Linked DNA regions of Rheinheimera salexigens. The protein of the gene in region 1 interacts with the protein of each later gene in a pairwise test. Links are inferred from orthologs where the notes say so. Each region holds a gene or a part of one and is shown on either strand. Other genes may lie near its edges.

Region 1 (4,838 bases):
ATATACGGAAATAAATAGATAATCATCAAGCCTAGCGCCGTCATACCATAGACCATGTTGCTGCCATGTTGACCAATTAACTCAGGCATTTGCGCCATAAAAATTAAGATTGCTAAGGCATTTACAAAGCCCGTTACCACTGAGCGCGACACAAAGCGCATTAAATCGCCCAGCTTAAAAATACCAAAAACAACTTGTAGCACACCGGTTAATAAAGTTGCTGCCAGTAAATATTGCAAACCATGCTCGCGAACTAAGGTCACCATTACTAACGCCATAGCGCCAGTAGCAGCAGAGATCATCGCAGGACGGCCACCAGCAAAAGCGGTTATAACTGCAATACAAAACGACGCATATAAACCGACTTTCGGGTCAACACCGGCAATAATTGAAAAAGCAATGGCTTCAGGGATCAGAGCTAAGGCGACCACTAAAGCGGCAAGCACATCACCACGTATATTTGAAAACCAATGTTGTTTTAAATAATTGAGCATATTAGGTACTTAAGCTGGCAAAATGACCGCGAATTCTAGCAAATTACCGTGCAAATCGCCACTGCCAATACAGGTATGTCAAGACAATCTAAACCGGCAAACCTTCACGATGAAACTGCACCCCACCGCATTGACTGCAGGCTAATAGCTCTGCTGGGTGAGTATAATCAATATGCTGTAAGCACTTACTGCAGCGATAACGGGCCATTCCGACAATTTCACCCTGATAATAAACACCGTTATGTTTAAAGTCTTGGGCTAACTCTTGCCATTCCACCTGGCTTTTATCGGTAATTGAGCTGAGCTCTTGCCATAAGGCTTCAGGCCATAATGACGGTGCAGTGCTTGTTTCTGCATTGCTGGTAGATGGTATACTGCTAGTTGCTGCGCTTGCAGCGGGTGTATTTTCAATTAAAGGAGTTTCTGACTGGTGATCAATTTGATCATTCTCTTGCCACTGCCGCTTTAAGGTTTCGACAAACAACTGGGTTTCGTATGCACTTAAATCACGACCCGCTTTTAAATAAGCTTTTAATTGCTCAATAACATCAATCATATTTTCAAGCTGCTGCTCTTCAGCCTGTTGTAAGGTAGCAGTAAAATCAGTTAACCATTGCTGATACTTTTGTTTTAGACTTTGCATTCACTATTCCTTAGACATTGTTGTTTAAAGATAATTACTTAGCGATAATTGCTTCGAAAAATTACATAGAAAAGGCATCTACAATCAGTATAGTTCTTGAATAAAAAAAAGCAGCTATATCAACTGCTTTTAAACCTTAGCTAGTAGGTTACTGGTCGCAACTAAGTTTAATTTGCTCCATCGTTGAATTAATAAAATCTTGGTCAACAGCAAAACCTGCCTCTTGGTTTCTTAATTGGTAATTTTCTACTTCGCAGGCAACATTACGTTTAATTCTAAGTAAAGCAGCGTCATAACTATCTACTTGTTTTAATTGCTCTAAAACATGTATTGACTCATGAATTTTAACTTTCATTTGCCATTTATAATAATCATATTGCTGGTACATGATTGCAACAACCAGCCCCAACATAAAGCAAGCAATGCCAACCAAGCCGAATTTAAAAGCCGTTTTGCCTACCATATTCCTGCATCCTTGTGACTAGATAAGTGTATTACGCTAGATTTTTGTTAATTACACTTTAATTAAAATGGCTAATTTCACTCTATTCAAGACAGTAAGCCTTCGCTAAATAAGAAGCAAGTACTAGCGATTACGCAGCAAGGATATTTTGATGATAAATAGCAGCTTATCGATATTTTTAAGCCAATTATAATATCTAACCCTAAGCCAATATTTAATTAATCTACGCCCGCACATTAGTTAGCCTTAAAACCATGCCGTTCTTGTTGTCAATACGTTGCTGCGGTATGCTATAGGTACTTTTTGCTGCAATAACAGCAGCTGTATTAACCCCATTTTTTGGAAGACCTTAATGCAAGAACAATACAACCCGCAGCAGATTGAAATCGCTCTGCAGCAAGAGTGGGAACAAACCCAAGCTTTTAAAGTGACAGAGGACGAGACCAAAGAAAAATTTTACTGTCTGTCTATGTTCCCTTATCCCAGCGGTCGCTTGCATATGGGCCATGTGCGCAACTACACCATTGGTGATGTGGTGAGTCGTTTTCAGCGCATGCAAGGCAAAAATGTTATGCAGCCTATGGGTTGGGATGCCTTTGGTTTACCCGCAGAAAATGCCGCTATTAATAATAATACTGCGCCAGCAAAGTGGACCTACGAAAACATTGACTATATGCGTACCCAGCTAAAACGCTTAGGTTTTGGTTATGATTGGGATCGCGAATTTGCCACCTGTAAACCAGAGTATTACAAGTGGGAACAATGGTTTTTTACTAAGCTATATGAAAAAGGCTTAGTCTATAAAAAAATGGCCACCGTAAACTGGGATCCGGTTGATCAGTGCGTATTAGCTAACGAGCAAGTGATTGATGGTCGCGGTTGGCGCTCAGGGGCTTTAGTTGAGCAACGTGAATTAGCCCAATGGTTTATCAAGATCACCGATTATGCTGAACAACTATTAGCCGACCTAGACCAACTAGACGGTTGGCCAGAGCAAGTTAAAACCATGCAAAAAAACTGGATTGGTCGCTCTGAAGGCGTTGATATCATTTTTGATATTGCCAATAGTAGTGAGCAACTTTCGGTTTACACCACCCGCCCTGACACCCTGTATGGCGTTACCTATGTTGCCGTAGCGGCACAACACCCTTTAGCCTTAGCCGCAGCAAAAAACAATGCTGAATTAGCGGCATTTATTGCCGACTGTAAAGGCGGTAAATTGGCCGAAGCAGAGTTGGCAACCTTAGACAAAAAAGGTTGTGCTACGGGTATATTTGCCGTGCATCCATTAACCGGTGAGCAAGTGCCGGTATGGGTAGCTAACTTTGTATTAATGGATTATGGCTCTGGTGCAGTGATGTCTGTACCGGCACATGATCAGCGCGATTATGAGTTTGCTAACAAATATAATTTACCCATTAAACAAGTAATCACAGCTGCTGATGCTGTTCAAGATAGCCCTGAGAATGGTCATCAACTTAGCGATATCAGCACTGAAGCTTTTACCGACAAAGGCATCTTAATTAATTCGGCAGAATTTAATGGTTTAGATTTCGAGCATGCCTTCACCGCTATTGCGGCTAAGTTAAAAGCTGATAACCGTGGCGAAGTAAAAGTAAATTACCGTCTACGTGACTGGGGCGTTTCACGCCAGCGTTATTGGGGTACGCCTATCCCCATGCTAAACCTAGCTGATGGTAGTCAAGTGCCAGTGCCAGAAGATCAACTGCCGGTGCTGTTGCCGGAAGATGTGGTAATGGATGGCGTTACCTCGCCGATAAAATCTGATCCTGAATGGGCCAGAACTAGCTATAACGGCATGGAAGCGTTTCACGAAACAGACACCTTTGATACCTTTATGGAATCAAGCTGGTACTACGCCCGTTACTGTAGCCCAGATAGTGATAAGGCCATGCTAGACCCAGCCAAAGCTAACTACTGGTTACCGGTTGATCAATATATTGGTGGTATAGAACACGCTATATTGCACTTATTATATGCCCGTTTCTTCCATAAGTTGTTGCGTGATGTTGGCTTAGTCAACTCTGATGAACCGTTTAAACACCTGTTATGCCAAGGTATGGTGTTAGCTGAAACTTTTTATCGTGAAACAGACAATGGTGGTAAACAATGGATTTCACCGCAAGATGTTACGGTACAACGCGATGAAAAAGGCCGTATAACATCATCAATTTTAACCAGCGATGGCCAACCGGTTATGTCTTCTGGCATGAGCAAGATGTCAAAGTCGAAAAATAACGGTATTGACCCGCAAAAAGTAATCGATCAGTACGGTGCTGATACCGTACGCTTATTTATGATGTTTACCGCACCACCAGAGCAAACGTTAGAATGGTCTGACTCTGCGGTTGAAGGTTCACATCGCTTTATTAAGCGCGTTTATGCCCTAGTCGCTAATTTTGTTAAAGCCGGTAAGGTGGCTGAACTTAATTTAACCGCACTTAACTCTGAGCAAAAAATATTACGCCGCGAGCTACATAAAACCATTACTAAAGTATCCGATGATATTGGTCGGCGTTATACCTTTAATACTGCTATTGCGGCAGTGATGGAATTATCTAATAAGCTACAAAAAGCCAGTTTAGTCACCGAGCTAGACCGTGCTGTTATGCAAGAAGCCTTATTAGCCACATTACAAATGTTAAACCCTATGATCCCGCACGTAGCGCAATATTTATGGCAGCAACTTGGCCAAAAACAACATATTGAGCAAAGCCAATGGCCAGTAGTCGATACTAACGCCTTAGTTGAAGATGAAAAGCTGGTAGTGGTGCAAGTGAACGGTAAAGTGCGCGGTAAAGTAACAGTTGCTGCCAGTGCCGATCAAGAAAGTGTGCTAAATAGCGCTAAAGCAGATGACAATGTGGGTCGCCACTTAGAAGGTGTGACTATTCGTAAAGTGATATATGTACCAGGAAAGTTACTTAACTTGGTGGTTGGCTAATATGGCCCGCGCGTTAGGCTTACTGATACTGGCGAGCAGTTTACTGCTCACCAGTTGTGGCTTTCATTTACGGGGTAACCTACCGCTAAGCCATTTTCCAGCTATGTATATTCAAAGTGATCGCCACTCAGAATTAGCTCAATTAGTCAGTGCTAAGTTACAGCATAATAAAGTGCAGTTGTTGGATAGCATGCAACAAACTGCACCTATGCTGCAGCTGGTAAGCGACTCATTAGAACGGCGAACCTTATCGTTATTTCCAAACGGCCAAGT
Region 2 (4,350 bases), 1.6 Mb from region 1 along the record:
TTATTTAGTTTGGCCAATATGTTTAATCCAGGCACCTTCGATTTAGATAACATGGACAAACTTAACACCCGAGGTGTTAGTTTATTTATGACATTGCCAGGCCCTGGCGATGCGTTGCAAAACTTTAACTTAATGCATAATGCAGCCAAAAAATTGGCCAGCGAGTTTTCAGGCCAAGTATTAGATGGTCAACGCAGCGTGCTAACCGTACAAACTGTGCGCCATTATGTCGATAAAATACGTGAGTTTCAGCGTCAAAAGTTGATCCATGGTTAACCGTTAATCACTGCTGCTAGCCTTATGAATAAAACGGCAGGTTATTTCCCTGCCGTTTTTGTTAGGTTAATATCAGTGATGCTTTTTTAAGAGTATCCCCATCATGTCTCAGTCTCTTGTCTTACAATTACAACAATTACGTCAGCAATTAGAGCAATATAGTTATCAATATTATGTGTTAGATCAGCCAACGGTGCCTGATTCAGAATACGATCGATTATTTCAGCAATTACAACGCATTGAGGCTGAACATCCAGAGTTAATTAGCAGCACGTCACCCACTCAACGCGTGGGTGCTAAGCCATTAGCCAAATTTAGCCAGGTACAACATCAGATACCCATGTTATCGCTGGATAATGCCTTTGATGACGAATCATTCTTTGCCTTTACCAAACGCATCGCCGACAGCTTAGATAGCAGCGCGGAATTTAGTTTTTGCTCTGAGCCGAAATTAGATGGTTTAGCCGTCAGTATCCGTTATGAAAATGGCGAATTAGTGCAAGCGGCCACTCGTGGTGATGGAAGTACCGGTGAAAATATTACCACAAACGTTAAAACTATCCGGGCCATTCCGCTGCGTTTACAAGGTGATGTACCAGAAGTATTAGAAGTGCGCGGTGAAGTATTTATGCCACTGGCCGGATTTAATGCCATGAACGATGCAGCGGCTAAAGCAGGGCAAAAAATATTTGCTAACCCGCGCAATGCCGCCGCAGGCAGTTTACGCCAATTAGATGCCAAAATTACCGCTCAGCGACCACTAATGTTTTATGCTTATGGTATAGGTGAAGTAATTGATAGCAACAAAAAGTTAGCGACAGACAGCCATTACCAACAACTGATGCAATTAAAGCAATGGGGTATGCCAATATGCCCTGAAGTACGCCAAGTCAAAGGCAGCCAAGCGGCACTAGATTATTATCAGCATATTATGCAGCAGCGCGATTCATTAGCTTATGAAATTGACGGCGTGGTTATTAAAGTGGATTCATTAGCGCAACAGCAAGCCTTGGGCTTTGTTGCCAGAGCGCCGCGCTGGGCCGTTGCTTTTAAGTTTCCAGCCCAAGAGATGCTTACCAAGTTATTAGCCGTAGAATTTCAAGTGGGCCGCACCGGCGCTATTACGCCTGTTGCCCGTTTGGCGCCAGTCAATGTCGGTGGTGTTACTGTTAGCAATGCCACCTTACATAACCAAGATGAGATAGCGCGTTTAGGTATTAAAGTCGGCGATCAAGTTATTGTGCGCCGAGCAGGTGACGTGATCCCGCAAATTGTCTCAGTGGTGTTAGAGCAACGCCCTGATGATGCCAGTGACATTGTGTTTCCAACCCAGTGTCCTGTTTGTGATTCTCATATCGAGCGCATTAGCGGAGAAGCTGCAGCCCGCTGTAGTGGCGGTTTATTCTGCGGCGCGCAATTAAAAGAATCTATTAAGCACTTTGTCTCGCGTAAAGCGATGGATATAGATGGCTTTGGTGATAAGTTAGCCGAGCAATTAGTTGAACAAGGGTTAATAAAAACCCCTGCCGATATTTACCAGCTAGATATGCCCAGCTTATTGGGTTTAGAGCGCATGGCAGAAAAATCGGCGATGAACTTGCTGCATGCTATTAGGCAGTCAAAACAAACCACGCTTGCGCGCTTTATTTATGCCTTAGGTATTCGTGACGTGGGCGAGGCGACAGCTATAAGCTTAGCTAATCATTTTACTACGCTACCGGCTATTCAGCAGGCAAGTATCGAGCAGTTACAACAAGTAGACGACGTGGGCACTGTCGTAGCCGAGCGCGTGCAGAGCTTTTTTGCCGAAGAGCATAATCAAACCGTGATCACGCAGTTATGCCAAGCGGATATCCACTGGCCAGAAATAGCTAAATTAGAGCAGACGGAGCAGCCCTTAGCCGGTCAAACCTTAGTGTTAACAGGTACCTTAACCAGTATGGGGCGCGATGATGCTAAAGCTAAGCTACAGCGGTTAGGCGCTAAAGTATCGGGCTCTGTCTCGGCGAAAACCCACGCGGTAATCGCCGGTGATAATGCGGGCTCTAAATTAGTCAAAGCCAATGAGCTAAATGTGACTGTTTGGAGTGAGCAAGAGATGCTGGATGTATTTAATCAGTATGGAGTAAATTAATTGGCCGATTTATTAAATTCATTACTAAACGAGTGGGGCAGTTTGTTTCGGCCTTATGTACGAGATATCGCCTTAGCAATGGTTGCTACTTGCTTAGTGGTATTTGGTGATGACTTAAACCGAGCCGTTAGACGGCAAATTGCCCATATGCACTTTTTTTGGCGTACCAGTATTTTTATACTACTTTGTGCTTTTGGCTATGGTGCCTTAACCATATTGTTAACCCCAGTGGTGGCCAAGCAATTAGCTAAATTTAGTAATCAGTGGTTACCTTGGTTTTGTTTAGCCATATTTATAATACTAGGCAGTTTGGCCCAGCGCAGACGCCAGCTATGAAGTATTTAGTATGACGCTCTCGCTGTGAAAGAATATAATATATTTCCAGTCTTAGACGATCATGGGCTGCATAAAGTGCCTATGCGTTTATATTGGTTATTATTGCTATTGTTGCGGCCCTATATAAGCTGGGTGTTAGTGCTAACCTTGCCCGAATCGCAACGCGATATATTGTCGTTAATCTATCCGTTGCAATTCGACTTTATCATAGCTTGCGCCATTGCCAGCCCATTATTACTGATATTAGCCGCGATTAGCCAACGTAAACCCAAAGGTCAAGCGTGGTGGTTTCAAGTCTGGCGGCACAGCCGAATCATATTATTGCTGGTGGCGATAATTGATTTATTGCTAACCATTAAACACCTGCCAGACCAAGTCATGCTAGATGCGCCATGGCGCATACTTGCTCCTATCGCAATAAGTGTTGGCATCTTGTGGCTAATGCGCTCGCGTACTTTAGGTTTAGTGTTTGCCGAATGGCCAACTGCTGAAGATAAAAAGAAAACAGCTAATAAATAAACTAACCAAATCACAGTGGCCTAAATATTTCTGTCGCAATAGCATTAAAATAGCGCTCAATTTTTGCATTGTCGGTATTAATTTGCATGGCAATGGCGATTTTTTTATCAGGATAATAAGCCAGTAGGGAGTTATAGCCTGGAAAAAATCCATGATGACGATAACAGCTGCCGAATTCTGTTTTTATTATGTTAATGCCCAAACCGTAACCGAGCACTGGGCCTAACGTATTTGGCGGCTGTTCAGGTTTTGCTATAGATGTCAGCATTTGGTTTAGTAAATGCGGCGTAATAGCCTTACCCTCGAAAAGCCCTTTGGCCCAACGAACCAGATCTGATGATGTGCTAACGATACCGCCACCGGTCCATTCAATTGATGGATGAAACACAAGTTGGTTGTCTGCAATCACCCGTTTTGGTATACCGAATAAACGCCGACTCTGCCTAGCATAGCCTTGCACTATGCCAGGGATGTCGCGGCGATGAAGTGGAACAGTATCGGTTAATTGCAGCGGTATTAGAATGCGCTTAGACAACTCATGATAATAACTGTGTGAACTGGCTTTCTCGATAATGATGCCGATGAGTATGTAACCAGTATCACTATAATGGAACCCTGTGCCAGGCAAAAACAGCGGCTTGCGATCTAGCGCGAATTGCAGCAGTTTATGCGGTTCAATGGCTTGAGCTGGATTGTCAGACTTAAGGATGTTCTTTATATAGTTCGCAAAGTCTGTACCAGTGTCATAAACATGATCGATAATACCGCTGCTATGATTCAGCAAATGACGTAAGGTAATGACGTTATAATTTGGCAACCGACAAAACCAGTCCGCGTCTACAAACCACTTAGATATAGGTGTATCAAGTTCGACTACGCCATCAGCCACCATACTAAGTACCACAGCGGCAACAAAGGTTTTACCAATGCTACCCGCTGGCATGCGTGCATTACAGGTCATAGGTATATGTGACTCTTTATCTGCAAAACCACAGGCATGGCTAATTAGACTGCCATCAGGCAGAGAAACTGTCGCGGTCACACCTGGCAGTTGCTCTTTGGTTTGCTGGCTAATTTGATATTGT

The links. The genes of interacting proteins can lie anywhere in the genome.
Region 2: the proteins of leuS (region 1) and ligA interact in binary tests that used the Escherichia coli proteins (3 or more experiments, as listed by UniProt). The link is inferred for Rheinheimera salexigens from one-to-one orthologs.

Annotation. Positions count from the first base shown.
Region 1 is NZ_MKEK01000001.1:3,144,342-3,149,179, forward strand. Bases 1,608-4,765 are described here. They hold leuS (leucine--tRNA ligase), read left to right. Parts: upstream 1,608-1,952; coding sequence 1,953-4,565; downstream 4,566-4,765. Other genes in these bases: BI198_RS14505 (LPS-assembly lipoprotein LptE), read left to right, coding at 4,567-4,765. In the rest of the region: BI198_RS14485 (SulP family inorganic anion transporter), read right to left, coding at 1-494; BI198_RS14490 (zinc ribbon-containing protein), read right to left, coding at 583-1,137; BI198_RS14495 (hypothetical protein), read right to left, coding at 1,286-1,600; more of BI198_RS14505, read left to right, coding at 4,766-4,838.
Region 2 is NZ_MKEK01000001.1:1,549,061-1,553,410, forward strand. The notes cover bases 1-2,894. They hold ligA (NAD-dependent DNA ligase LigA), read left to right. Parts: upstream 1-379; coding sequence 380-2,410; downstream 2,411-2,894. Other genes in these bases: zipA (cell division protein ZipA), read left to right, coding at 1-276; BI198_RS07155 (DUF3392 domain-containing protein), read left to right, coding at 2,411-2,746; BI198_RS07160 (DUF2919 family protein), read left to right, coding at 2,771-2,894. Outside these bases: more of BI198_RS07160, read left to right, coding at 2,895-3,265; BI198_RS07165 (serine hydrolase domain-containing protein), read right to left, coding at 3,276-4,350. UniProt on the Escherichia coli protein: DNA ligase that catalyzes the formation of phosphodiester linkages between 5'-phosphoryl and 3'-hydroxyl groups in double-stranded DNA using NAD as a coenzyme and as the energy source for the reaction.